DNA from 4 places in the Pseudoalteromonas luteoviolacea genome. Region 2 is predicted to be linked to each of the others. Evidence: predicted binding sites of a transcription regulator. Region 2 holds the regulator's gene; each other region holds the start of a gene.

Region 1 (7,516 bases), 1.9 Mb from region 2:
AGGCCACATTTAATCGCTGCTCAACACTTTCAAAAACGTCGAACCCGTTATCACTTGACTTGATCTCAACACCTTCAGCAACCTTAATCTTATGTTGCCCTTGGTCTCCCTTGTATGCATACCTATTGTTTAAGCTGTCATACTCATACGTCCTGTTATTGTCTTGATAACCAGAAAATATGTATCGACCATCTTCTGTTTTTGAATTCATTAACTCTAAAACAGCTGTTTGTATCGCTTCCAATTCTTCAGATAATGACGCTTTATCCGGTGCGGTCAAGGCACCATTACCAGCATTAACTGTCAATTCAATAGAGCGTAACAATGACTCTTTGATGTTAGTAAGTACACCCTCTTGCGTATCCAAACGGCTTTTTAACATCGTCAAATTTTTATCATATTGCTCATTTGTTTGAATTTTATCTGAATATAGTAGTGATCTTGCCATCGCAGAAGGATCATCTGATGCAGATAATACACGCTTTTGTGTATTAACTTGATTCATCGATTTATTCACTTCTTGCTGACTATTCAAGATAGAATTCAAGTTATTCTTAAAAATCATGTTATGAGATAAACGCATAATTACCTCGCAGCATTAAGTAGAGTGTCAAACACGGTTCTTGCGGCACTTAATATTTGAGCCGAAGCAGAATATGACTGCTGAAAACGTAGCAAATTGGCTGCCTCTTCATCTAGATTTACGCCCGCGACAGACTCAAACCATGCTTCAGACTGAGCAGCCAATGCATCATAAGCTGCCCCATTAGTTTTTGCCTGATTTGCAACTACACCAATTTCAGTGACTAATCCTGCATACGCTTCATTGAATGTTTTTAAATTATCCGCAACCGCTGTCGTTATGACATTTTGTCTGACTAATTCACCAGACTGCAATTCACTTAATAAAAGTCCATTTCGGTTGTCGTCAAATCCACTTTCATTAAATTCAATAGTATAGGTATCACCAGTCGCCGGTTCACCATCAATGTTAAAATCAAAACCATAATTGGCAAATGCACCACCAGCCGCGGCTAAAATATTTTCTCTAGGCGCTGGGGCAGTAAAAGTGGTAGTGCCGCTGGCATCTGTTATCTGATACTCATCAGGATTACCCGTTTTGACTAACGTGATAGCGCCATTGGTCAGTGTTGGCGGCGTAGTCGCTGAAAAGTTACTCGTCGCCGGGTCAGTGTTAGAAACACTGCCTACTGAAATCATCGCATTGCTGACGTTATTTACTGAAGACTCGGTACGGATAGGAGATGCTAAAGCAAGTGACTCTGGTCTATCCGTTGCCAAAGCAAGGGTACTGGCAGCCGCAGAGTTTAACTTAATATCAAAAATATCTCCGTTGTTTGGTAGCGCAGCTGCGCCACTCACGTCGGTAAAATTAATTTGTAAACCATATAACTCTGCGCCAGTAGGCGTGACCGTTTGAGAGTTTAAAGGTGCAGTGTAAGGAACCGTTGTTGCATTACCAATGGTATTACCTTGAGCATCAATTGCTGCAATGGTTACATTACCTGCATTATAAGTCACTCTAAAGTCTGTAGCAGGGATCTGTTTACCTTGACCAGGCTCCAATGTTGCAGCTAACTGAGTAGTGCTGGTGTTACTACTATGCGGAAAACCAGCTGTCGTCGGGATGGTAAATATATTACCCCCCAAATTACCATCAAGATCCATACCCAGCTTGTTCTGCTGGTTAAAGGCATCAGCTAAAGAAAGCGCAATTTGTCCAAGCTGATTTTGGGCAGGGATTAAAATTTCATCCCTAAATGCTAAAAGCCCACCAATTTTACCCTGTAATTTGGTTTGATCTACTTCTAATGCGATAGCGGCACCTTCCGTGATATCTAGTTTAAGTTCCTTTTTATTTGGATCCGGATCGCCATCTAATGAAAACAGGTTAAAGGTACCATTTTCCATTACAACCGATTGCCCAGATCCTAAAAACACCAACTTTTCACCGTTAGAACCATCTAATGTTTCGATATCTACCAATTCAGACAGATCTTTAATTGCCTGATCTCGCTCATTTAGTACCGAGTTTGCATTGTCGTTATCCGGGTTTGCGTTAAGTGCACCAACCTGACCATTGAGATCGCTAATTTTTTGAATTAGGTTATTTGCTTCTTGTGAATAAATCGCCAACTGCTCGTTCACAATATTATTTTGATCAAACACAATGCCTGACAATCGATCCATTTGATCAATCATATTTTGCGCATCTGTTAGAAATAATGAGCGTGTAACTGTAGAAGAGGGCAAGTTCATTGCTTCTTGCAAGTTGTTAAACAGGGAGTTAATACTGGAGTTTAAATTATTGGAGTCTTCCCCAAACAAAGTGTCCACTCGACTAGATTCAGTCACAAACTGGTTATAATAAGACTGACTCGAGATGTCTCTATACAATTGTTTTTGGGCAAATTCATTTAATAAACGAACCGTTTCTCCACGACCAACCTGATTCCCAACCATGGTTGCATGTTCAGTACGCTCTCGAATGTAGCCCACCGTATTTAGGTTTGCTATGTTTTTACTGGTCGTTTGCAACAGTTCACTGCTTGCTCTAACGCCAGAGGTGCCAATGTTCATTAAATTAAAAGACATCTTAGTTTACTCCTTGACGTATAAATGAAGACACAGCTGATTGGAAATGACTTCCACCTAACACATTTTTAATTTTGTTCGCATAGTTAGGGTCAGTTGCATAACCTGCTTGTTGCAATGCATCTAAGTATTCACTTGGCTTAGAGGCTTTTTTGAGTGCTTCCTCATAACGAGGGTTCGACTGCAAAAAGTCCACATAATCACTGAAGCTGTCTTTCAAAGATTCATATGCTCGGAAATTTGCTTGTTTTTTAACAGGCAAGCCCTGTTCAAATTCGAGTGTCATTTTACTGGCACTGTCTCCTGTCCAGCGGCTATCCGCTTTGATATTAAATAAGTTAAAACTGCTATTGCCATCTGGTTTCGAGATTACATGTTTTCCCCAGCCAGTTTCTAAAGCGGCTTGAGCGACCATTACAGCGGGGTTTAAGCCAATTTTTTCAGCGGCAGATTTCGCGTAATTCCACAGCGTATTTATAAATTCTTCAGGACTTTCAAAGCTCTGAGGCTCAGCAAATTCTGGTTGAGCGACCTCTTGTGCAGCTGGTTCGTCTAATTTGAGTGGTTCAGAGGATCTTTTTTGTTGGGCTTCGCCATTAGCGATTTTATCGCTTTGGATTTCTGCACCTGTGCGTATTACTGAGGACGGCATATATCCATCTTTTTGTGGAGATAATTGCTGTACTATTAAGTCTGCAAGCCCTAAGCTGCCTTTATTTGATAGTTCTAGCGCCATTTGCTGGTCATGCATATCACGATAGAACTTCACGCTACTCGAGTTAAATGGGCTATCTTTGTCTTCAAAAGCTTCATTGGCTTTACGCATACTCGTTAACAGCATTTGCGTGAAGATTGATTCAAACTGCTGTGCAGCCTTTTTTAGCGCTTGCTTTGATGCATCACCATCACCAGCACTTTTTAACGCATCTTGTCTCAATGAGTTAAGGTTGTTTAAATCAAAAAAGCTTTGATTATGTGTCGGATCAGTATTCATGGTTCAAAAACACGTCGTTAAAAAAGGGATATAACTATTAATGCAATTATTAAGCCAAAAAAAGCCTCATAAATATGAGGCTAACTTATTGAATATAAATAGAACACTATATGACAACTAATTGACCATGTATGGCACCTGCTTCTTTGAGTGCTTCCAATATCGCCATCAAATCGCCAGGTGCCGCACCGACAGCATTAATTGCGCGAACCAAATCATCTAGACTACTGCCAGGATCGAAAACAAATGCTCGAGAATCGTCTTGATCTACATCGACAATACTTTGCCTTGTCACTACAGCATCCGCTTCAGTTAAAGGCTGAGGTTGTGATACGTTTGTCTGCTCCGCAATTGTCACTGTCAGTCCACCGTGCGTAATCGCTGCTGGTTGTAATTTCACATCTTTACCAATCACAATAGTGCCAGTTCTAGAGTTGACGATAATTTTGGCTGACGTATCAGCAGGCTTAAACTCAAGGTTTTCAAGTGTAGATAAATATGCCACACGCTGTGACGGATCTCGCGGCGCAATAACTCGGACAGAGGCTGCATCTAAAGCACTCGCACTGTTTGGTCCAACTAACCCATTGATTGTATCGGCTAAACGTTTAGCTGTTGTGAAATCAGGACGGTTAAGATTAAACGTAATATGGTCGCCCTGTGTAAATGGACTTTTTACTGCACGTTCCACCATCCCTCCATTGGGGATCCGGCCAACGGTTGGTGTGTTTATTACAACTCGGCTTCCGTCCAAGCCCTCAGCACCTAGTCCACCAACGATCATACTACCTTGCGCAATCGCATATACATTACCATCGACACCTTTCAAAAACGTTTGCAACAATGTCCCACCTCTTAAGCTACCTGCACTGCCAATAGAAGACACTGTGACATCAATACTTTGCCCAGGTTTTACAAAAGGTGGTAAATCCGCATGCACGGCCACGGCTGCGACATTTTTGATTTTTGGTTTCAGGTTACCAGGTAAAGTGATCCCAAAGCTGTTCAACATTGCTTTAAAGCTTTGCTCTGTAAACCGGCTTTGCTCACCTGTCCCCGGCAGACCAACCACCAAACCATAGCCTATCAGTTGGTTACTTCTCACTCCTTCCACCACACTGACATCCTTAATTCGCTCAGCACTTACACTAAGTGAGGCCGCCAATGTAAAAATTAAAATAAGAGTTTGCAGAATACGCATGATCTACTTCCTTAAAATGGCATCAATGTGCTCATGAAGAATTTAGTTAGCCAACCTGCACTCTGAACTTCTTGCGTTTGACCTTTACCAGAGTATTGGATCCGAGCATTAGCAATTCGATTAGATTGTACTTCGTTTTCATAAGACACGTCTTGCGGTCTTACTAAGCCTTCAAGTCGGATAAACTCTTCCCCAGTATTCAATGTTAACCACTTTTCTCCGCGGATCACTAAGTTACCGTTTGGTAATACACGCATAACATTGACTGAGATGTTACCAAACAAACTATTTGACTGGTTGGCCTGAGCATCACCCTGATAAGAGGAGTTTGCGCCCATATCCAGTTGAATGGCATCTCCACCAATATTTACAGGTACATTGCCCAAACCAAGGAATGGGTCAACATTTACTTCGCTATCTTTATCTAGTTTCGAGTTAGCAGCTTTTGAGGCTTGAGTAGACTCCCTCAATACCACAGTAATAATATCACCTACTCTGACTGCTTTTTTATCTGAGTACAGATCATTCGAATATGAATTGAATAATGACCCCGTCGATACAACAGGTTCAGCTTCCGTTTCAGGATACATAGGAGCGTAATAAGGATCATCTCTTACAACGTTACTATTTTCCGTAGACATGCATCCACTTAGGCTAAAGCCCAACGCAAAGACTAAAATACATTTACGCATGATCTGTCCTACCCTATTACAGTTGTTGATTGATGTAACTCAGCATTTCGTCAACAGACTTAATTACTTTTGAGTTCATTTCATAAACACGCTGGGTCTCAATGAGATTGACCAGCTCTTCGGTCACATTTACGTTGGATGTTTCAAGTGCACCCTGTACCATAGAACCAAGGCCTTCAACACCTGGGTTACCCTGCACTGGCGCACCACTAACCGCTGTTTCTGTGTATAAGTTTTGACCTATCGGCTCTAGACCAGATGGATTAATAAAGTCACTGATCACAAGCTGACCGATGACAGTGTTCTCAGCTTGACCATTAATACTGACCGACACTTCCCCATCTTGAGAGATAGTGATGGAATTTGCATTGTCCGGAACCGTCATTTCTGGTTGAACAGGAAAGCCTGCGCCAGATGTGACTACACGGCCGGTTTCATCTGTGGTGAACTGGCCATTTCTTGAGTACGCAATCGTCCCATCAGGCATTTGGATCTCAAAAAAGCCCGGCCCTTGGATCATCCAATCCAAAGAGTTTTCCGTGCTTATCATATTCCCTTGAGAAAAGTTCTTTTGGTTCGCAACCACTTTCGAACCTGCACCAAGCATCAAACCCGACGGCAGCTCTGTATCCTGAGATGAACGACCACCTGGCTGATTGATATTTTGATAAAGCAAATCTTCAAAAATCGCTCTACTCTTTTTGTAACCAACAGTACTGGCGTTAGCCAAGTTATTGGAAATGACCGAAATATCAGTCTGTTGAGCATCAAGCCCAGTTTTACTTATCCACAATGCTGGATTCATAATCTTTACCTCACTCTCTTATACTATGCGCAGGAGCGAAGTGTGTCGCTCGTCGATTTCTTCTGCTGACTTCATTAACTTAATTTGCATCTCAAACTGTCTTTGGTGATTAATTAAATCCACCATCTCATGAACAGGATTAACATTAGACATTTCTAAATAACCACTCATCACTTTTGCCGTTGGAGATACTTCGCAAAAACCACAATGACCATCATCTAACTGATCTTCTTGTGGTCTAAATAAACCATCGTTGCCTTTCTCAAGTTGATTATTATCAGCGGTAATTATTTTTAGCCGATCAACGGTTTCTAAGAAATTCGCGGGAGCCCCCTGCGGGCGAACTTGAATAGAGCCATCATCACTAAATACCACTTTATCGATAGGTAAAGGCAATATAATTGGACCCCCTTCGCCAATTAATTGACGACCATGACTAGTAACCAACGCGCCGTCACTAGTAATGTTAAGCGTACCTACTTTTGTATATGCCTCTTCACCACTGGCATCCATAACACTGATCCACGATTTCTCATCAACCGCGATGTCTAAATCACGACCTGTTTCTGCAACCGCGCCGCTTAACATATTTGTACCTGGGCGTTCTTGCATGGCAAACACACGTGTAGGCAAACCTTCTCCAAACGCCTGCATAGAGCGAGCCTGAGCAAAGTCAGCCTTGAAGCCTGTGGTATTAGCATTAGCTAAGTTATTAGCTTTGAGCGCTACGCCACGTAAGCTTTGTTTAGCACCTGACATGGCGACATAGAGCATTTTATCCATGAGAACGACCTAAAACTGTTCAATATATGGTGATAAAAGCAATATTAGTGCCAGAGTGAGTGTCAAAAAATAAAAAAGCCGCAAAAGCGGCTTTTATAGAAGTGGTTTATCCTATCGGATCTGAAGAATGTTCTGCTGAAGTGTTGAGTTAACTTCAAGTGCACGGGAGTTTGCTTGGAAGTTTCTTTGTGCACTGATCAAATCAACTAACTCATTCGTTAAGTTTACATTAGATTGCTCTAACGCCGATGAATTGATAGTACCTAGAGTACCTGAACCAGGTTCACCTGCAATAGGCTCCCCAGAGGTTAGACTTTTCTTCCACCCTGTATTACCAGCTTCCGTCAAACCTTGTGAATTTGAGAACCTTACCATCGCAACCTGGCCTAAGAAAGTAGAGTCACCGTTACTGTAAGACGCCACAA
Region 2 (7,516 bases):
GTGATGCACTCGCGGTTGCCCTACTCGAAGCTAGAGGGTTCACTGCTGATGATTTTGCCCTTTCCCACCCAGGCGGCAGCTTGGGCAAAAGGTTATTGCTGACCTTAGACGATATAATGCACAAGGGCACAGATGTCCCAGTGACACCTGCAGGTAGTTCAATCAAAGATGCATTATTTGAAATGTCAGCCAAAGGACTTGGTATGACAGCTATTATTAATGAACACAAGCAACTTTGCGGTTTATTTACTGACGGTGATTTACGTCGCGTTATTGAGCAAAAAGTCGATCTACATAACGATACTATTGATTCCGTTATGACTATTTGTTGTACTACAGCATTTTCAGATATGCTAGCAGCTGAAGCGCTTAATATCATGGAAAAGAAACGGATAAATGGCCTCATTGTCATTGACGAGAACAAACACCCAATTGGGGCACTCAATACTCAAGATTTATTGCGCGCAGGAGTGATTTAAAATGCAATTTAGTGAGCTTTATCAACAAATCTCAGTACAGGTCAATGACAAAGCCAAGGCAATTAAACTGCTAATTTGCGATATTGATGGTGTGTTTTCAGACGGTCGGATCTATCTTGGAAATCAAGGGGAAGAGCTGAAAGCATTCAACACCAAAGATGGCTTTGGCATAAAAGCACTAATTGAAACCGGTGTTGAAGTCGCCGTCATTACAGGTCGACATTCAGAAATTGTTAAGCAACGTATGACTAGCTTAAATGTGAACCACATTTATCAAGGCCAAGAAGATAAAGTCCAAGCTTATGAAGAATTAAAAAATAATTTAAATTTAACTGATGAGCAAATTGCATATATCGGTGATGATGGCCCAGATATCCCTGTCATGCAACAGGTCGGTTTCGCTGTGGCCGTAGCAGATGCGCACCCACTGGTAAAAAACCTGGCTCATTATACAACCTTAATGCCAGGTGGATTTGGCGCGGTAAGAGAGTTAACAGACTTACTTATGCTCAGCCAAGGCAATGAGCTTCTCTCTAAAGGAAGCAGTACATGACTAATTTACGGGTGATTTTACTCGTATTGTTCAGTGCAACTATGTTGTGGCTATGGTATCCATTTTTGACCCAAACAGAGCAGCCTGCACAACCTGAAGAGACAATTGCCAAACCGGACTATGTTGCTATTGATTTGAAACAAACCTCCTTTGCCGAAAACGGGCAATTGAGTTATCAGATCACAGCACAAAGAATGGAGCTATATCAGGAGCTTGGATTCAGCCACTTTGAAGTACCCATTTTTGTTTTACATAATGGACAGCACAATTGGCAGCTCACTGCCAATGAAGCGACTTTGTATGAAAATGATACTTTGATTTTAGAAGGCAATGTTAAAGCAACCAATTTAAATGATGCAGCTATGATCACGCACATAGATGCAGACAACCTCCGGCTTGAAATTACGAACCGGATGATGCGCTCAGAACAACCCGTGATCATAACAGGGCCTAATGTAACCATTACAGGTAAAGGGCTAATCGCCGATCTCAATATTGAGGTTATTGAACTAATCAACCACACTGAAACGATTTATGATAAGCAATAAATTAAGTGCAACCATACTATTAACTTGTGCCATAGGGCTACTTTCGCCAAGCGTGTTCGCTAATAATAACCCTGAGCAAGTCATCATCAGTTCGGGAAAACAACAAGCGCAACTACAAACTAATATTGGCGTTTTTGAAGAAAACGTAGAAATTATTCATGGCCAAAGAAAAATTTTTGCCGACAGACTTGAGGTGCACCGCAGAGAAGACCTCGGCGAAAACAAACAATTATTAGTAGCAACAGGCTCTCCGGCAATTTTCCAAGAACGACAAACTGACGGTAGTTTATTGAAAGCCAGTGCAAATGAGGTCCGCTACGACGTCGCGAATCGATTATTGACCATCAAAGGTAATGCAGAAATTAGTCAATCCGGTCAGAAGATTTCTGCCCAAGAGATCCTCTATGATATGGAAAAGCAATTAATTAGTGCGCAAAAGGCAAATGAAGAAGGTAAACGTGTAAGAACTGTTTTACTCCCAGTTGAAAAAGAGCAAGACGGAACCAAGGAGCCACAGTGAGTACACTAAAAGCGACGGCACTGGCCAAAAGTTACAAAGGCAGGCAAGTAGTAAAGAATGTTGAGCTAAGTGTTGAAGCAGGTAGCATTGTTGGTTTACTGGGCCCAAATGGTGCCGGTAAAACAACTACGTTTTATATGATTGTCGGCCTAGTCCCCAGCGATAAGGGCGCTATTCATATTGACGAGCAGGACATTACGCTACTGCCAATGCACAGCAGAGCCCGTTTAGGTATTGGTTATTTACCACAAGAATCTTCAATCTTTAGAAAGTTAACCGTCTATCAAAATTTAATGGCGATCCTTGAAACGAGAAAAGACCTCAACAAGATTGAACGCGAAAGAATATTAAATGAATTACTTGATGAATTTAACATTCAACATATTCGTTCAAGCTTAGGTATGGCACTCTCTGGTGGTGAGCGTCGTCGCGTTGAAATTGCTCGCGCTTTAGCCGCTGATCCAAAATTTATTCTATTAGATGAGCCTTTTGCTGGCGTTGATCCCATTTCAGTGTTAGATATAAAGAAAATTATTGAGCATTTAAAAAACCGTGGGATCGGCGTTTTGATCACAGATCACAATGTACGTGAAACATTAGATGTATGTGAGAAGGCATATATTGTTTCCCATGGCGAATTAATTGCTTCAGGTAGCCCTGAACATGTTTTAGCGGATCAAACCGTTCGAGATGTCTACTTAGGCGAACAATTCAGGCTATAGTTAAGAACAAGCGTAACAACGAAAAGGATTGTTAGAGATACATGAGGCAATCGCTACAGCTGCGCATGGGGCAGCAATTAACAATGACACCACAATTGCAACAAGCAATCCGCTTGCTGCAACTGAGCACATTAGACCTCCAGCAAGAAATTCAAGAAGCACTGGACAGCAATCCTTTATTGGAAGTAGAAGAAAACGAACAAGAGTCTTTTGAAAATGGTCTAGATAAAACCCATGAACAGGCACAAACAACGGATAAATCGGAATCAAATACTGAAGAACAGGTAGAAACGCAGCTCAGTGATTATGAGCAAGACACAGACACGGCACTCAATAAAGAGACACTCAGTGATGAGATGGCAATGGATGTCACATGGGATGAATATATCAGCGCTGCGCCTGTAAGCTCGTCTGGGCCTATGCCTGAAGATGAAAGTGTCTATCAAGGTCAAACAACCGAAAGCCTTCAAGAGTATTTGATGTGGCAATTAGAATTAACACCTTTTAGTGCGACAGACCGACTTATTGCGCTGTCTATTGTTGAGGGGGTTGATGATTCAGGTATTTTAACCGTCTCTTGTGAGGATATTCTAGAGAGCTTAAACAAAGACAATGACCAAGAGCTTATTGAGCTCGATGAAATTGAAGCCGTATTGAAGCGGATTCAACTGTTTGATCCTGTTGGTATCGCCGCTCGCAGCCTTCAGGAATGCCTGATTGTTCAATTAAATCAGTTTGCATCTGATACTCCTTGGCTCGAGCAAACTAAACAGGTCATTGATGAGCACATCGATCTATTAGCAAATCGTGATTATCGTACTATCATGAAGAAAACAAAGCTCAAAGAAGGCGAGCTTAAAGAAGTGATGACGTTAATTCACAGTTTAAACCCCAAGCCAGCTGCCAGTATTGTGCAAGAAGAGGCTGATTATGTGATACCTGATGTCTCTGTTAAAAAGATAAAAGGTCGCTGGGTCGTTGAACTAAACCCTGATTCGATGCCTAAAATCAGAGTGAATGATCACTATGCAGCGATGTCACGCTCGGTAAAATCCAGCAGTGACAGTCAGTTTATTCGCTCACATTTACAAGAAGCCAAATGGTTTATTAAAAGCTTAGAAAGCAGAAATGAAACTTTAATGAAAGTTACTAATTGCATTGTTCAACAACAACAGGCATTCTTTGAACATGGCCCTGAGGCAATGAGACCTATGGTACTCAATGATGTTGCTGAAATGGTTGATATGCACGAGTCGACAATTTCTCGGGTAACAACGCAAAAATATATGCACACGCCTCGCGGCATTTATGAATTGAAATACTTCTTCTCGAGCCATGTTAGTACCGAGAACGGTGGTGAATGCTCTTCGACAGCAATTCGAGCGCTCATCAAAAAGCTAATCGCTGCAGAAAACTCAGCTAAGCCTTTAAGTGATAGTAAAATTGCAGATGTATTAGCAGATCAAGGTATTAAGGTGGCAAGACGTACTATTGCCAAATACCGAGAGTCTTTGGCTATTCCACCGTCTAATCAACGTAAAAGCTTGATTTAGACGTAACAAAAGAAGGAAAAATGCTTATGCAACTAAATTTAACTGGTCGCCATGTAGAAATTACCGATTCATTAAGAGACTACGTAACAAGTAAGTTTGCGAAGCTAGAAAGGCATTTTGATCACATAAACAATGTACATGTAATCTTAGATGTCGAGAAACTCATACAAAAAGCAGAAGCGACGTTACATGTTAATGGAGGCGAGCTTTTCGCTTCAACAGAACATAGAGACATGTACGCAGCCATAGACGGCTTAATTGATAAACTGGATAGGCAAGTCATTAAACATAAAGAGAAGCTAACTCGACACTAATCATGAAACTTAGCACACTAATTTCCGAGGACTGTAGCAAAGCTGCGGTCCTTTTTAATAGTAAAAAAAGAATACTCCAATATATCAGTGAACTGGCTCAACAAAAAATTCCAAACGCCAATCAGCACGATATTCTTGAAGCTCTCCTCAATCGCGAAAAATTAGGTAGCACAGGCATAGGTAAAGGCATTGCTATTCCCCATGGCCGGTTATCAGGTCTCAATGACGTTGTTGCCATTTTACTCGTAAATCAACAGGCTATTCCTTTTGACGCTTATGATGATCGCAGTGTAGACATATTTGTAGCACTCATCGTACCAGATGGTGAAAATAAACAACATTTAGAGACCTTAGCAAGTATCGCTGGTAAACTAAATGATAAACATTTTTGTAAGCGACTTAGGCAAGCGAGTAACGACAACGAGCTTTACCAAGTCCTTGTTGAGTTTGATAAATAATAGGAATTAACCGTGGAGCTCATAATTATCAGTGGCCGTTCTGGCTCAGGTAAATCTGTTGCATTAAGAGTATTGGAAGACTTAGGTTATTACTGCGCTGATAATATTCCGGTCAATCTCTTACCTGCATTGGTTCGCAGTGTTTCTGACAGTTATAACAAAATCGCCGTCAGTATCGACGTGAGAAACCTACCAAAAGAACAACAAGAATTTCACGATATTTTAGAGTACTTACCTGGATTTGCGAAGCCACAGGTATTTTATCTAGACTGTGACGACCAAACACTGATTAAGCGTTTTTCAGAAACTCGCCGATTACACCCCCTGTCATTAAATGACCTTCCGCTTGATTTAGCTATTAAACAAGAAAAGAATTTGCTCGAAGTATTGATCCGACGAGCCGATGTAACCATAGATACAACGGATTTAAGTGTGCATCAATTAGCTGAAAGTGTTCGTGAGAAAATATTGGGTCAAAAAGACAAACAGCTAATAATCACATTCGAATCTTTTGGCTTTAAACATGGTATTCCAAAAGAGGCTGACTACGTTTTTGATGCACGTTTTTTACCCAACCCACATTGGGAGCCTGAGCTAAAGCCGTTAACGGGTTTAGACCAACCAGTTGTCGACTATTTATCTAGCCATAGCATAGTACAAAAATTTATATGGCAAATTCAGACATTTATGCAAACTTGGCTCCCCCATTTAGAGCGCAATAATCGCAGCTATTTAACGATTGCTATTGGATGTACCGGTGGCCAACACCGCTCAGTTTACTTAGCTCAAACTCTTGGTGAGCGTTTTCAAAGAACACATTCTAATGTGAAAATTCGCCACCGAGAGCAAGAACAATGACTCAATCGCATCAAGGCCTTTTTCTAATAAAGAATAAATTGGGATTACATGCAAGAGCTGCAACGGTATTGGCACAACTCTCCACCCAGTTCGATGCGGATATTACACTCTATCAAGGAGAAAAAAGTGCGCCAGGTGATAGCGTACTCGCTTTACTTCTGTTAGAAAGTAGTCAAGGCAAAGAAGTTAAAGTCACGTGTACAGGTCCAGATGCGCATGATGCCCTAATAGCAATAGGAAACCTTATAGAAAATAAATTCCATGAGGACGAATAGCGTATAGGCGCTATCTTAATTGCCATTACAATACTTTCTATGCACAGGATGCCTGTGATTACACTAAAATGTCATAAGTTACATTTAAATTAAGCAGCTATAATCATTATATAATTTTTTCTATTACACTATTATATGTAGCAATAATTGAAGGTCTTCAGCTTCAATAGAGCATGCAACCGAGATAAAGATCAGTTTACTGGAAGGCCTTAGTTACACGCTAGAAAAGCACTAAATAAAACAAAGTAGCCTCCTATAACGGCTCATAACTCACTATCATGTTTTCTTTAATTTGAAATTTGGAAGCCTATGCCTGACGTTTTTGAACAAGACTATACACTGGAACAATTACAACAAGTAACCAAAGCAATAAACAGTGGACAGTTTGTTCAAGTTAGACAAACACTTGCTGAGATCCCTCCTTGTGACACCGCACTTTTACTCGAGTCCTCACCACACAAAATAAGGACGACACTCTGGCAATTAGTTGACCCAGATATACAAGGTGATGTACTCGAAGAACTATCAGAAGACGTCCGATTAAGTATTATTGCCAAGATGGAGCCGGAACTTATCGCGGCAGCCACTGAAGATATGGATGATGATGACCTGGGAGAAGTGCTCAGAAGCTTACCTGTGCCCATCTATCAAGACGTCATTAGCGCAATGGACAGCCAAGATCGGGCACGTGCTACGCTCGCTTTATCTTACAATGAAGGCTCTGCCGGCGCGTTAATGAATGGCGATACCATCACCATTCGTCCTGATGTCAGTTTGGATGTCGTATTAAGATACTTAAGGCTAAAAGAAGAGTTACCGCAAGGTACTGACGACCTCTATGTCGTAGATAAAGAAAACCGCTTTTTGGGGTCTTTATCAATTGGCATTTTATTAACCAACCCACCTGACAAGCTCGTTCAAGAGCTTATGAATGAAGAACGAGAAACCATTCCCGTTACTATGCCTGAGAGTGAAGTCGCGCAACTATTCGAGCGTCATAATTGGATCTCTGCGCCTGTTGTCGATGATCATACTCAGCTGCTCGGTCGGATCACCATTGATGATATCGTTGATGTCATCAGAGAAGATGCTGAACACAGTTTAATGAGCATGGCTGGTTTAGAGGATGAGGAGGACACCTTTGCGCCAGTTATGAAAAGTAGTCAAAGGCGTTCAATTTGGCTTGGTATTAACCTACTCACAGCTTTGCTCGCAGCCTTTGTCGCTAGCTTTTTC
Region 3 (7,516 bases), 700 kb from region 2:
AATCCCATTATCGAACAAAACATATGCAAAATAAGAAATAATAAATTTATACTAAAGGAGGGTTTACAATCTAACGCCTAAGGTACTCACAGAAGACAAGGACTGAGCGCACGACAAGTTCGTTCTCTAAAACACATATAATTAGCAACTTCCTATTTAACAAAGAACAGCGGAAAAAGGGTACATATTATGCTGGTTCGTTAACATGCACCCTATACAGTCTATCCGCCAAATAAGCCTTTAAACTTGTCTTTAAGTTTATCTTTAATTGCGTCTTTGGCTTTGTCTTTAGCCGCACTGCTTAAATCTAAGTGCGTTTCCACTTTATGAAATGGACCCTTGATCCTCACCGGTACTTTAAAACCCGTACTGTTATCACGACTACTTTGCCCTTCAATGGTATCAACGATGCCGGTTACCAAACGATAATCGACAAACGTCTTAGGCAAATCAACATCCCCAGAGCCGGTCACACGAATAAGTGGGCTTGCCAGTAATAAATCAGTATTCGTCCCAACGCCTTTATTAAACTTAAAGCTCCCCGTGAGTGCTGAAAAATCTGTTTTCTGTTGAGGGTCAAAATCTGCATTAATACCTTCAGACAGCCCAGAGAAATTACCCTTGAGCATTTCTTGGCCTTTTCTTACCATCTCAGCCAAATTAGCCCCTTTTACGCCCCCATCCTTAAACTCAAATGCCAATTGTCCACCAAGCAGCGAGACAAACTGCTTTTGGCTCACCCCTTGAGTAGTTAACTGCCAATTAATACTGCCTTTGCCAAGTACCTTGTCAAAGTCGATAGCATCGGAGAGTAATGGCTCGGCATTAATGCTATTGAGCGCAAAATTAGTTTTGATCTGATACGGCTTTTTGGCCCCATTGATTTCTATCTTCCCTTTACCTGTTCCTTCATAGGCATTAAAGCTATCCAATGATACGACGGCTTTGCCTCCATTTAACTTCACTGACAATTGGTTTTTGCCTAGCGTAATTTTACGCGCTTGTAATCCAGTTGAGCGCACCACGATATTCGCATCTAATGTATTCAAAGCGGACAAGTCAATTTCAGTATCATCCCATACGATAGGCTGTACAGGCGTATCTTCTTTTGGCTCTGGCGTTTGCTCAGGCACAGCAGCAGACTCAGGTAAATAAGGGTTTAAATCAAGCATACCCAAATCAATATCTGCATTGACCGATAATCTCTGGACCAAGTTCACTTGTGCACGACCCTTTATGGCCAACTCATCTAGCGCAGCGGTAAACTGCTTGAGACGAAACACATTGTCCGAAAATGACATGTCTCCTGTGACTTCAAACTGATTAAAGGCTTTATCTTTGGCATTCAAGTCTACCTTTTGCCATGCTGCCAAAGATTTCACAGAACTGCCCGATAGCGAAAGCGCGCCTTCGAACAACTGACCTTGATTAAGTACACTGCCATTAAAATCAATATTCACCAACTCATTGCTAAGCTTTTTAGTGAATTTGAAATCTTCACTTTGAATCGCTTTTGCTGGCGTATCTACGCTTAATTCAAGGTCAAAGCGCTGTCCTTGAAAAGTAACTTGGCCTTGCACTGAAAGAGATTGATATAATGAAGGAAGCGCTACGCTCAATGATAAATCACTCAGTTCTTCTTTCGTGCCGCCCTGATTATCTACATAAGTGAGTGATCCGCCATAAATTGCTACTTCCCCCAAGGCAATATCAAATCCATCTGGTAAGGTGACTGGACCTGAACTTACTTCACTCGTTGATGTGCTTGATGATGTCGATGTTGCACCAAATAACTGCCAATTTGGCTTGCCTGTTGAATCTACTTCCAACAAAATTTGGGGATTTTGAATGACGAATCGCTCTAGCTTAAAGTCACCTGACAGCAAAGACCCCCATGGAATATGTATAGCTAACTGCTCCATTTCAAGCATATGTGGTGCATTGCCCGTTGGCATGTTATCAAAGGTCACTTGGTTAAGCTTAATATTCAGCTCTGGCAAAATCGATAATTCACTATCACCTGCGATCGTCAGCTTTCGGCCTGTGGTCTTCTCAACTTGAGTCGTGAGCTGTGACACTATCGTTTCAGTTGGGATCAACATAGGTGCCACAACTATCAACACCACTATGAATATCAGTAAACCTACTACACCTTTTAATATTGCCTTCATCATCCATCCTTCCAGAGAAATAATTATCTATGCATTATGATAGCGAGGCCGATAAAAAACCACAAAGCTGCACAGAGGCTAAATGATATTTAGACTAAATAAATATCAACTTAACGTTTTATAGAATCATTTCATAGCTTACCAGAAAAACCTTAAACATCTGTTTTATATAATTAAAAAAAACATTAAATGGCCAATTACCGTAAATTACATCCAAGCCTAGGGGCGACTATAAACAGGAAAGACCAAGGCACTAATCTCGCTTTTTCTCGTAAGATACGCACAAGAAAAAAAACATCTTAAACCAAAGAATAAAAAAGACGCAAAAACCACATTGCAACTGAGCTAGAACTCGGTATGATCCTCGCCCTTGCAAGTTTAACGATACGTTCGCTAAACTGAATAGTCTAGATTTCAACCTAACCTTGGAGTACTCACGCAGCATGAAAAAGTTGCTCATTTCACCGTCAAATATGGCTTTGGGCGAACAAGAAAGTCAGATTTACCAAAACATCTTAAAACAATCTACTGAGATCAGCCTGAACCTGATGGCAGTTAAAGTAGAGAATCACCCAGAGGACTTCCTGGGTTGGTGTTATGAGTTACTCGATGTGGCTAAAAACCGAATCAATTTTGACCTACTGGATGACCACCAGCTACCAACCGTTAAAAAACTCCAAGACATGCTAATTTCAGCTATCAGCTTTTTACAAGTTAAAACGCTCAGAATTGCACCTTGGCCTGTGGTCAGTGAGTTCATCGCTCAGCGCAGTGACGTGTTAGTGCTGGATGAGCAATTAAAACTATTGGATTACATTGCTACACTGCGTAATAGCAAACTGCAAGATATGATTGTAGAGGATCGCCTAGCCTTTGCTGGTAAACATACAGCAAAACATGATACCAGCGTTTATCAGTTTGATGTCGAATGGTTTGCTTCTACAAAAAGTGCAAAAGGGTTCCATCAACAATTTGCTGATCTGCCAAGTGCTTTTGATGATGCATTAGCCCATATTCCACTCGAAGGTCCAGTCACATTAGAGCACTATCAAGGGTTTACCATTGCATTTCTCAGCGCTTTCAATGGCAGCGAAGAAAAGCCGACGCTTGCACCCGCAACGCGCCTACTAGCTATGCGCCGCCCTGATGTGTTTACACCTATCAGCAACAATCGCCTAGATGCCCTTTGTCAAGCTTTGGGGATCACTCGCTTAAACAACCGTGATTTTGAACGCTACTGGCAAGACATAGTACAAACAATTGCTAAAATGTCATGGTTTGCAATGGCAAGTGGCAGCAATGAACTTGAGGCAAAGTTGGCTGGCATCAAAGCGCTCTTACCTGTGCTATTTTATTATGCCGATGAAGATATGGCCACGTCATCAAATTACTATAAACTGCTGCACAAGCCAAAACGTACATCTAGCGGCTCTGGTACTAAATCTGTGCGCCGAAGCAAAGAGTCTGCCGAAACGCTAGTTGATAGAGCGCTCAATGATGAATCTATGCCTGAACATATTCGCGCCAAACGTGACTCAATCATTGCTGAAGTCGAAAAAGGCAGAAGCGTTGATGAAACCATTCAGTTAATGCGTACCATATTTGGCTAATGGTATAACGCACAGCCTGCATACTATCGGTGCAGGCTGATATAATCCGCACCATAGATGTGCACACCTCGAAAATCCTCCCCTTAATAACTTTATTATCAATAAAATTTATTACATTTCATTTCAATCACCTAAACTAAATTCCAGTCAATGCGCCTAAATTGGCGCGCAGTTTGCGATTGCTTAAACACCTCTGAGACTTGGTCTATCGCTGACTGTGTCCAGCGGACATTCGTTTTAAAAATACGATTTATTCTGTGCCATATAGGAACCATTATGACAAACAAAGCAACTTTCTTATTGTGTACGTATGCAGCGCTCCTTTCTACCCACGCTATGTCAGCCAGTGAACACTCTGTCTCCGCCAATGCCGCTGCCAGTTCAAATTACTTTTGGCGTGGTATTACCCAATCTGATGATGCCGCAGCCGTATCAGGCGGTATTGACTATAGCCACGATTCTGGATTTTATATGGGCACTTGGGCCTCCAATGTCGATTTTGGTGACGCATCCAGCACCAGTTACGAATTAGATTTTTACCTCGGTTTTAGTGGCGAGGTAAAGGCACTGAGCTATGATATTGGCTATATTCACTACGCTTATCCAGATGCAGCAGGTGATATAGATTTTGGTGAAGTCTATGGCGCACTCGGGTGGCGCAATGTCAGTTTAAAAGTGAGTTATATGACACATGCGCAATCAGATAGCAGCACCGAAGAAGACATGCTATACGTCGAACTGAGTGCCGCTTTCCCTGTTTTCAAAGATGCTGAGCTGGGCTTGCATATTGGCAATTCCAGTGGTGATACCGTCATGGAATGGACAGGAGAAGATGACAGCTATATGGATTATGGCGTCAGCCTGAATAAAGATGCTTATACATTCGGCTTAGTAAAAACCGACCTTGATGCCGATGACGACCTCAAAGTCTATGTGAGCTACGCCATCGATTTTGAGTTATAGATTTAATTTGCTGCAAAACTTGGGGCCATAAGGCCCTATTTCACACCACTAAACGGTATATTCAACCGCACCGCTGACACGCTTTGCTTTTTCTACCGCTTCATCCACACTATTATCTCGTGCCAATGCCACCCCCATGCGTCTGACACCTTGAACCTGCGGTTTACCAAACAAGCGGATATCGGTATTGGCTTCTGCCAATGCTTGCCCTAAATTGCCAAATTGTACTTGATCAGACTCACCTTCAACAAGGATAACACTGGATGCAGAAGGACCATGAAAGTGAATCGTAGGAATTGGCAAACCAAGCACAGCACGCGCATGCAACGCAAACTCACTCAAATCTTGGGAAATCAAGGTCACCATGCCAGTATCATGTGGACGCGGAGAGACTTCACTAAAATAGACCTCGTCGCCTTTAATAAATAACTCAACCCCAAACAAACCGCGACCACCGAGTGCCTCAGTAATTTTGCTAGCAATGTCTTTACTGCGTGCCAATGCCAGTTCGCTCATTGCCTGCGGCTGCCAACTTTGCTGATAGTCTCCACCGGCTTGTACATGTCCAATTGGTGCACAAAAGCTAGTACCCTGACTGTGGCGTATGGTCAGTAAAGTGATTTCATAATCAAAATCCACAAACCCCTCTACAATGACACGCCCTTGCCCCGCTCGACCACCTTGCTGTGCGTATTCCCACGCAGATTCAATATCACCCAGTGTTTTTACCACACTTTGTCCTTTACCCGATGAGCTCATGATCGGCTTCACTACACAGGGCATACCAATGTGTTCAATGGCTGCACGAAAGTCGTCGATGCTATCAACAAATTGATAAGGAGAAGTCGCTATTTTTAATTCTTCAGCTGCTAATCGACGGATCCCCTCACGATTCATGGTGAGCTGTGTTGCTTTTGCTGTTGGTACAACCGTAAAGCCTTCAGCCTCTAATTCAACCAGTGTATCTGTGGCGATCGCCTCAATTTCTGGCACTATGTAATCAGGCTGTTCTGCGCGAATCACCTCTGCTAACCGCTCACCATCCAGCATAGAGAGCGTATAGCTTCTGTCTGCAACTTGCATGGCTGGCGCATTGTCATAGCGATCTAACACGATGACTTCTGCCCCTAATCGCTTAAATTCAATCACTGTTTCCTTACCTAGCTCACCGCCACCACAAAACAGGATTTTACATGCCGTTGGAGAAAAAGGGGTTCCCAAAGGAGTAATACGCATAAAGATTCCTTTTGATTAACATAATTTGATTATTTATCAAGTGAAAATACGTGTTTTTTTCAAAAAATGAGAAAGAAACACTTCAAAAAACACACATTAAAAACACAATTGCAACATAGTGTAGCGCTGGCGTTAATTAAATTGAAGGATTACCATGATGACAGCACGCATATCAATTCATAACAGCGATCACCCTCAAGCTATTTTAAAACATGCTTTCTCAGCATACGCAAATAATGTTGCCTTAATTTTTGGCGAAGACCAAGTAAGCTATCAAGAGCTTGAAATTCAAGTTGAAAGAGTTGCTGCTAATATTCAACAACATGCTCAAGAGAATCCATCCGAGTCACCTTATGTGGCACTATATCTTGAGCGTGGTATTGATATGGTAATCGGTATTTTAGCTGCTATCCAATCAGGGAAGGGCTATATCCCCATCTCGACTGAAGCCCCGACCTCTCGTTGTCAATTTATTATTGAAGACAGTCAACCCGCTTTAATTTTGACGCATAGTAAATTTCAAAATGCAGCGTTATTTAACGATTACCCAACCGTATCAATTGAGTCTCCAAGTACACAAGCGTTTACCCCTACACACTCAGCTATGTCTGATATCGCTTATGTCATTTATACCTCAGGTACAACTGGTAATCCGAAAGGGGTCGAAATCCCCTATCAGAATTTATTATATTTAGCGGAAGCACAGATCAACCGCTTTGGTATTGATAAAATCGAACGTGCACTCATGTTTGCATCCTATATCTTTGATGCCAGTGTATTTGAGTTGATCACCCAGCTGATGCTAGGTCAGACAGTTTACATTGCCAATGAAGAGCAACGTCATGACGCGACAGCTCTGGGAGAGCTTCTTGCCAACAACGCGATTCAATTTGCTAGTATCCCCCCCGCCTTATTGGCATTAATGGATTTAAAACATCTGCACACATTAAAAACATTAGTCGTTGCAGGTGAGACCCCTAACCTTGATATGCTAAAGCGACTATCAAAAGTCACACGCATTTTTAATGGCTACGGACCTACAGAATATACGGTAGGTACGTGCGCCAATGAATACTCAGACAGTCATTCTGAATTCAATATTGGTAAGCCATTTGTTCATACACGACTTTATTTACTCAATGATCAGCTCGATGCGGTCGATGATGGAGAAAGTGGTGAGTTATATATTAGTGGCGCAGGCATCGCCAAAGGCTATTTAAATCGACCTGATTTAACTCAAGCACGTTTTATCGACAATCCATTTTATCAAGCAGACATAGATCCTCCTCACTTTGCAAAACTCTACAAATCTGGTGATTTAGCCCGATTCGATGGCGAGGACTATCACTTTATCGGTCGCAATGACAGCCAGGTTAAACTTCGAGGATTTCGCATTGAGCTAGGGGAAATTGAGCAAGTAATTGCACAACATGACGCCGTTAAACTCGTAAGCTGTCAGGTTGTAAAGCATACTAATACAAAGTTTTTAGTTGCTTTTGTCGTTACTCATGAAGCACCTGATAACACCCTTGCTAA
Region 4 (7,516 bases), 1.9 Mb from region 2:
GTTATATTGAAGTGGAAGCTTTTGAGCCTGAATATCCTGAAGAACTTATGGAAAGAGATGCCTTCAATGACTTGTTTAGTGAAGGTTTTAGTGATTTTGAGGAGGAAGAGGAGATCATAGCGCCTGAGCAACCTATGCTTGGTTTACTGCCTGATGAGGGGATCGAATTAAAAGATTACTTAGCAGATTTAGAGGTTAGCCTTATAACTCAAGCATTGGAGCGATACGATTACGTGGTGGCACGAGCCGCGGAAATATTGGGTGTAAGGCGCACAACACTTGTGGAAAAAATGAAGAAGTATAATCTCAACAGAGATTAGGTCAGATTAACCACACGCATTGTTTAGTTCATCGGCTATGTTTAGCGTAGCCAACAGGTCAATTAGCGGCTGCTTGGCGTGGCAGTCGTTATCATGATCATTAACCATCCCAGAAGCCTGCATATGCGCATAAACTGTAGTGGGTCCTAAAAATTTAAACCCTTTCTTTTTTAAGTCTTTGGCAAACTTTTCGCTTATTTCACTGGTGGCAGGGTAGTCCTCTTTGCTTTTAATGTCATTGATGATGGGCTTGAAATTTACGAATGCCCACTGATATTTAGCAAAGCTACCATAGGTCGCTTGTACTTCAATAAAGCGCTGTGCATTGTTAATGGTGGCCAATATTTTGGCTCTATTACGCACAATTCCTTTATTTTCCATCAGTGTCTCGACATCTCGCTCTGACATATTTGCGACTTTCTGCACATCAAACTCTTTAAAAGCGGCTCTATAATTTGCGCGCTTTTTTAAGATGGTATACCAGCTCAATCCAGCTTGTGCCGATTCGAGGGTAATAAATTCAAATAGCTTGTTATCGTCCCAGACGGGTACGCCCCACTCTTGGTCATGGTATGCAACATAATCAGGTTTACTCTCATCAAGCCATAAGCATCTTTTGCACATAAATATGCTCCTAGATAGAGTGTCATAAAGGTATAAGCATTTATCTTACATTGAGTAGTTAAAATCAAGGTTTAACTGTACTCGTTAGCGCACGTTTAGCATTTTTGTATTTTACATGAAATAAGAGCTTGGAGAGTACCTATAATACGTGTGTCAAAGTTTTGTCTGCTTAAAATCAATAGTAAGTTATTGTAAAAATTGAAAAATAAATCTGGCACGTCATTTGCTTTATTCATGCTAGGAAGATTCATGAGAGTAGTGTCATGGCGTTAGCGAAAGTGATAAATCCACAATTTGTGCCAGAAAACCATTTTAACCCTTGCTTGCTGCAAGAAGCGTATATTGGTGAGCTGAGCGACTTGCGACAGCAAGCAAGCTGGTTGAGCCATTTGGTTGATACTATGCCCGCAGGCATCGTTGTTTTAGATGGGCAAGGCATGATTGCCAAAGCAAACCAAATTGCTAAAGATATGTTGGGTGAACCGCTTGAGGGTGAAAAGTGGTTTAACATAATTCAGCGTTCTTTTAGTCCGCAACAAGATGACGGTCATGAAGTGTCGTTGCGGGATGGGCGCTTAATTAAGCTGGAAATCACCGCGCTTACACCTGAACCTGGTCAGTTAATTTTGATGACTGACTTGACCGAGACGCGTCGATTGCAAGCGCGTGTTGCACATATGCAGCGCTTAAGTGCACTTGGAAAAATGGTGGCATCACTTGCACACCAAGTCAGAACACCTCTCTCTGCCGCTATGCTTTATGGTGCTAACTTGGGTAGTGAGAACTTACCAACTAAGTCCCGAGAAAAGTTTCACAATAAACTGATGTCGCGACTGAAAGACCTTGAGAATCAAGTTAATGATATGCTGCTATTTGCCAAAAGTGGCGAACAGCAAGTGATTGAACAAGTTTCTATGCAGCAACTTCTTAATGAAGTGAAGGCTGGAGCCGATGCCATGGTATCACTCCATAATGCTCAGCTGGATGTTATCTTACCAGATCCTGACATTGAAATTATTGGTAACAAGACAGCACTCGCCAGCGCAGTTCAAAACTTGATCCACAACAGCGTACAGGTGATAGGCTCTGGTGCACTCATTACCTTAAGCGCTGTGCGTGACAAAGAAGATCATGTTCGTATTTCGGTTTGTGACAACGGACCAGGGGTTGATATGAGCTTGGCAGATAAATTATTTGAACCTTTCTTTACTACTAAATCACAAGGCACTGGACTGGGGTTAGCGGTTGTTAGTTCAGTGGCAAACTCGCATAAAGGACGTGTTGAAGTAAACAATACGTCAAACGGAGGAGCATGCTTTAGTATGCTGTTACCCATATCTCAACATACTCAACTTCAGGAGGTTGTATGAGCAATAAAATTCTAGTCGTTGAAGATGACGCAGGTTTACGTGAAGCACTATTGGACACTCTAGAGCTTGCTGGCATTGATTGTGTTGAGGCTGATAGCGCTGAACAAGCCATGATATTGCTTAAGCAGCAAAGTTTCTCACTCGTTGTCAGTGACGTTCAAATGGGCCAAATGAGTGGTATAGATCTGCTCAAAAGTATCAAATTGAACTTTCCAAATTTACCGGTATTAATGATGACGGCATATGCCACCATTGACGATGCTGTTGAAGCTATGCGCTTGGGGGCGATTGACTACATGGCAAAGCCATTTGCGCCAGAGGTGCTACTCAATATGGTTAGCCGATACATGCCGGAAAAAGAAAAAGAAACTGATGGTCCTATTGTTGCAGATGCAAAAAGCCTTCAGTTATTGAACCTTGCCAAAAAAGTGGCACTGTCCGATGCCAGTGTTATGGTTTTAGGTCCCAGTGGTTCAGGTAAAGAAGTGTTGGCACGCTATATCCACGATAGCTCTGAGCGTAAAAATGAGCCTTTCGTCGCGATTAACTGCGCTGCTATTCCTGAAAATATGTTAGAAGCGACTTTATTTGGTTATGAAAAAGGTGCTTTTACTGGCGCGATCCAAGCTTGCCCGGGTAAATTCGAACAAGCACAAAAAGGGACTATTTTGCTGGACGAGATCACGGAAATGGATCTTGGCTTACAAGCGAAGTTGCTCCGTGTATTGCAAGAGCGGGAAGTAGAGCGACTTGGTGGTAGAAAAACGATTGAGCTAGATGTCAGAGTTTTGGCAACCAGTAACCGAGATTTAAAAGATGCTGTCGCCGAAGGTAAATTCCGTGAAGATTTGTATTATCGATTGAACGTCTTTCCATTGACGTGGCTACCACTAAAAGACAGGGCAGCAGACATTGTACCTTTGGCTAAACATTTAATTGAAAGGCATTGTCAGAAGTCTAGTCAACCTGTGCCGTCGCTCACTACTGCTGCTCAGCAAAAGCTGTTACAACATGCATGGCCGGGCAATGTACGAGAATTAGATAATGTCGTTCAACGTGCCCTAATACTACAACAGGGTGGCCAAGTATCTGATGCTGATATTTTTATTGAAAACTTGACACCAATTGAAATGGTTAGTGAGTCTGCATTTACTCCAACCCCAGTTGAGCTTGATGCTTCTCCATATCATTCTGAACCTGCTGCCGAGGCTGCCTCAATGAATCAGAGTGATAGCATGAGTTATAAGGAAGAGCTACAAGATAAAGAGCATCAAATTATTTTGGATACACTCACCCGTTGCAATGGTAAGCGTAAAGATGTTGCTGAAATACTTGGGATCAGTCCAAGAACGCTCAGATATAAACTTGCTAAGATGCGAGATTTAGGTTTGCCTGTACCCGCTTAACTTTTTAATAAAGCAACCAGAATTATTCTGGTTGCTTTATAACCTGTCAAAAAAACGTCCTCTCCAATTTGTTGATAAGCTATTGATTATAAATAATTTAAAGTTGGCATGAATGGTGCATTATACCTTGTATCAGAATTGACAGGGTGAGCAACATGAAAATTCAAAACACCAGTTTATACCAAGAAATGCAGTCAATGGCATCTCAGGCCGGTAGAGTTCAACCACAGGCTAAATTGCCAATTCAAGAAAGTGCTGCAACTTCTAGCGCGCAGTTCGGCGATATTTTGCAAAACGCTCTTAACACGGTTGCAGATTTACAAAGAGATACAAAATCTAAAGTGACGGCAGTGGAAATGGGCGATCGTAGTGTTTCTCTTGCCGAGGCAATGATTGCGAAAAACAAATCATCTGTGGCCTTTGAAGCAACCGTACAAGTTCGTAACAAACTTGTCGAAGCTTATAAAGACATTATGAGCATGCCGGTGTAATTGAAGAGAAGATTGGAGAGTAACTGTGGCTACAAATCAAACGACAGATCTAGCACTTTCAGACGGCCAAGCAGGTGCAGTAGCTGAAGGCGCAGATACCCAGCAAGAGCAAAAGTCTGGTTATTTTAGCGCATTGAGTGGCGTTGATATGCTGCGTCAAGTTACGCTCGTGATCGCACTGGCAATTTGTTTGGCAATTGCTATTTTCATCATTATTTGGGCTCGTCAGCCTGATATGCGACCGCTTGGTCAATATCCAACGGATGAACTCGTTCAGACTTTGGATTTCCTAGATGCGCAAAAAATTGAGTATGAATTAGACGGTAATACCGTCATGGTTGCAGAAACCGATTATCAAGATATCAAATTAAAAATGGCACGTGATGGGTTTACTCAGTCACCGACCTCTGGCACAGATATTTTGATGCAAGATATGGGTTTTGGCGTGAGCCAGCGTCTCGAAAGAGAAAGGTTAAAGCACAGCCGAGAACAGCAACTAGCACGCACGATAGAAGAACTTCAAGATATTAACAGAGCCAAAGTGCTACTAGCGATTCCAAAAGAAAATGTATTTGCTCGTCGTGAGAAAAAGCCTTCTGCAACAGTTGTGTTAACCATGAAACGTGGTCGCACACTCGATGGTGAGGAAGTTGACTCAATAGTAGATATTGTCGCGTCAGCGGTGCAAGGGCTTGAGCCATCACGGGTTACTGTAACTGATCAAAATGGTCGTTTATTAAATTCAGGTTCTCAAGACTCTTTAGCTGCACGTTCTCGCAAAGAATATGAAATTGAGCGCAAACGTGAGTCTGAATATTTATCGAAAATTGACAGCATTATGATCCCTGTTGTGGGGTTAGGTAACTTCACTGCTCAAGTTGATTTGACAATGGACTTTAGTGCGGTTGAAGAGACGCACAAGCGCTTTAACCCAGACTTACCTGCTGTACGCAGCGAAACAACCTTTGAAGAAAACAATATTGGCGGGATCACCGCAGGAATTCCAGGTGCATTAACTAATCAGCCGCCAATGGATTCTAATATTCCTGAAATAGCTGGTGCAGGTGGCAGTGGTAAAGGAACTACTCCAAGTCGCTCACAAAGAGAGGCGACGCGTAACTATGAACTTGATACGACGATTTCTCATAAGCGTCAACAGACTGGTGTAATACGCCGCATAAGTGTGTCCGTTGCTGTTGATTACGTCGCAAAGGCTGATGCTGAAGGGAACGTATCAATGGTGCCAAGAGCACAAGAAGAATTGAATAATATCCGTCGCCTACTTCAAGGTGGTGTTGGCTTTGACATGCAACGAGGTGATGCGCTTGAAGTTGTGACGGTACCTTTTGTACGCGAAGACATTTTAGAGGCATCAGAGCTGCCACTTTGGGAGCAAGAGTGGTTTATGAAGGTTGCGCGTCTTGCAGCCGGTGCTTTGGTTATCATCGTGTTGATTATGGCAGTAGTTCGCCCTATGCTGAAAAGACTTATTTACCCAGATGATACTCTTGAGGACTATGATGAGGATGCACTGACTGCTGGTGTAGACTTAGGTGATAGTACATTAGATATGCTAAGTAATGACTTTGATGAATCAGCAGTTGGCTTCTCCTCTGATGGTACATTACAATTGCCAGACTTACATGGTGATGAAGATCTACTGAAAGCGGTTCGTGCATTAGTAGCCAATGAGCCTGAGCTTTCTTCTCAAGTGGTCAAAGCGTGGTTAACTGAAGATGAGTGATGAAGAACAAAAACAACTGCCTCCAACGTTCGATGTTGAGAAGCTTGATGGCGTCGATAAAGCCGCCATCTTACTTTTAAGTTTAACAGAAGAAGATGCAGCACAAATTTTAAAACACCTAGAGCCGAAGCAAGTTCAAAAAGTGGGTATGGCGATGGCGGCGATTGACGATTTATCGCAATCAAAAATCAGCGCTGTACATAATTTATTTATTGAGCAGATCCAAAGCTTTAGTACTATTGGTTTCCAGTCTGAAGACTTTATTAAAAAGGCATTGACGGCAGCTCTAGGTGAAGATAAAGCAGCAAGCTTGATCGACCAGATAGTGATGGGGTCAGGTGCCAAAGGTTTAGACTCCTTGAAGTGGATGGACTCCAAACAGGTTGCCAACATTATTCGTAATGAACACCCGCAGATCCAAACCATTGTTTTATCGTATTTAGAGCCAGAGCAATCGGCAGAAATCTTGTCTCAGTTCACCGAGAAAGTCAGATTAGATCTGACGATGCGTATTGCTAACTTAGAAGAAGTTCAGCCAGCAGCACTGCAAGAGCTAAATGAAATCATGGAAAAACAATTTGCAGGTCAAGCTGGTGCGCAAGCTGCGAAAATGGGCGGCTTAAAAGCGGCAGCAGACATCATGAACTATCTAGATACCAATGTAGAAGGTCAGTTGATGGATTCTATTCGTGAGCATGACGAAGAAATGTCACAACAAATCCAAGACTTGATGTTTGTGTTTGAAAACTTGATGGATGTAGAAGATAGAGGGATTCAAGCGATTCTGCGTGAGGTACAGCAAGATGTTCTGATGAAAGCCATCAAGGGGGCTGATGATTCCTTGAAGGATAAGATATTGAGCAACATGTCGAAGCGTGCTGCCGAAATGATGGCTGATGATTTGGAAGCCATGCCTCCAGTTCGAATTAGTGAAGTTGAAGCTGCACAAAAAGAAATATTGGCAACAGCCAGACGTTTAGCTGACTCGGGAGAGATTATGCTCGGCGGCGGTGGTGGTGAGGAGTTCCTGTAAACCATGTCAGAACCTAAATTTCAGCGTGGCCGGCCAGTTCACGGGGAAGCAGTAGATGCTTTGCTTGAACATTTAGAAGACTGGCCTATTCCAGATGTAAAAGAGGACCTCAGCGGCTTAACTGGGCGCTCTACAGCCATGGGGACTCCACTTGAAGAACTTTATACCAAGACAGAGCGCAATACTGAGCCGGAAACAGTTGAGCCGGAGATCCCTACTTTGACTCTGGAAGAGCTCGAGCAAATCAGGCAAGACGCTTATGATGAAGGTCTGAAGCAAGGCCACGAACAAGGCTATATTGAAGGGTTTGAGAAGGGCGCAAAAGAAGGGAATGAAGCTGGGCAAAAAGAAGGGTTAGCAATAGGTAAACAACAAGGCCTTGAAGATGCAAAACCGTTAGTTGAAGAGAGATTACAAACACTCACTCAACTAATTGAAAAAATTCATGAACCACTCAAGCAAGTTGATGAAGCCTGTGAAAAACAACTGATTGAGCTTGTCAGTTTATTGACGCAACAAATTACTTTC

The links. The regulator sigma-54, encoded in region 2, starts transcription at its own class of promoters, with help from an activator protein. The targets are predictions, from matches to a motif close to GTTGGCACGNNNNTNGNNT.
Region 1: flgJ (flagellar assembly peptidoglycan hydrolase FlgJ) is a predicted target of sigma-54. The motif match lies at 3,651-3,669, and genes of this name have one in related genera.
Region 3: S4054249_RS00890 (TorF family putative porin) is a predicted target of sigma-54. The motif match lies at 3,942-3,960, and genes of this name have one in related genera.
Region 4: fliE (flagellar hook-basal body complex protein FliE) is a predicted target of sigma-54. The motif match lies at 3,823-3,841, and genes of this name have one in related genera.

The regions. Positions count from the first base shown of each region.
Region 1 covers NZ_CP015411.1:1,406,829-1,414,344, reverse strand. Annotated here, with positions in the region: gene flgL (flagellar hook-associated protein FlgL) at 1-583, opposite strand, end outside; gene flgK (flagellar hook-associated protein FlgK) at 586-2,616, opposite strand; gene flgJ (flagellar assembly peptidoglycan hydrolase FlgJ) at 2,618-3,610, opposite strand; gene S4054249_RS06115 (flagellar basal body P-ring protein FlgI) at 3,717-4,811, opposite strand; gene flgH (flagellar basal body L-ring protein FlgH) at 4,823-5,503, opposite strand; gene flgG (flagellar basal-body rod protein FlgG) at 5,520-6,308, opposite strand; gene S4054249_RS06100 (flagellar basal body rod protein FlgF) at 6,327-7,091, opposite strand; gene flgE (flagellar hook protein FlgE) at 7,203-7,516, opposite strand, start outside.
Region 2 covers NZ_CP015411.1:4,420,385-4,427,900, forward strand. Annotated here, with positions in the region: gene S4054249_RS19035 (KpsF/GutQ family sugar-phosphate isomerase) at 1-479, shown strand, start outside; gene kdsC (3-deoxy-manno-octulosonate-8-phosphatase KdsC) at 481-1,032, shown strand; gene lptC (LPS export ABC transporter periplasmic protein LptC) at 1,029-1,580, shown strand; gene lptA (lipopolysaccharide transport periplasmic protein LptA) at 1,567-2,100, shown strand; gene lptB (LPS export ABC transporter ATP-binding protein) at 2,097-2,822, shown strand; gene S4054249_RS19060 (RNA polymerase factor sigma-54) at 2,864-4,375, shown strand; gene hpf (ribosome hibernation promoting factor) at 4,402-4,689, shown strand; gene ptsN (PTS IIA-like nitrogen regulatory protein PtsN) at 4,692-5,147, shown strand; gene rapZ (RNase adapter RapZ) at 5,160-6,005, shown strand; gene S4054249_RS19080 (HPr family phosphocarrier protein) at 6,002-6,280, shown strand; gene mgtE (magnesium transporter) at 6,590-7,516, shown strand, end outside.
Region 3 covers NZ_CP015411.1:215,614-223,129, reverse strand. Annotated here, with positions in the region: gene S4054249_RS00900 (AsmA family protein) at 222-2,171, opposite strand; gene S4054249_RS00895 (hypothetical protein) at 2,615-3,781, shown strand; gene S4054249_RS00890 (TorF family putative porin) at 4,058-4,744, shown strand; gene purT (formate-dependent phosphoribosylglycinamide formyltransferase) at 4,793-5,980, opposite strand; gene S4054249_RS00880 (non-ribosomal peptide synthetase) at 6,135-7,516, shown strand, end outside.
Region 4 covers NZ_CP015411.1:1,458,470-1,465,985, forward strand. Annotated here, with positions in the region: gene S4054249_RS06345 (sigma-54 dependent transcriptional regulator) at 1-320, shown strand, start outside; gene S4054249_RS06350 (DNA-3-methyladenine glycosylase I) at 327-944, opposite strand; gene S4054249_RS06355 (sensor histidine kinase) at 1,208-2,314, shown strand; gene S4054249_RS06360 (sigma-54-dependent transcriptional regulator) at 2,311-3,720, shown strand; gene fliE (flagellar hook-basal body complex protein FliE) at 3,876-4,211, shown strand; gene fliF (flagellar basal-body MS-ring/collar protein FliF) at 4,237-5,955, shown strand; gene fliG (flagellar motor switch protein FliG) at 5,948-6,988, shown strand; gene fliH (flagellar assembly protein FliH) at 6,992-7,516, shown strand, end outside.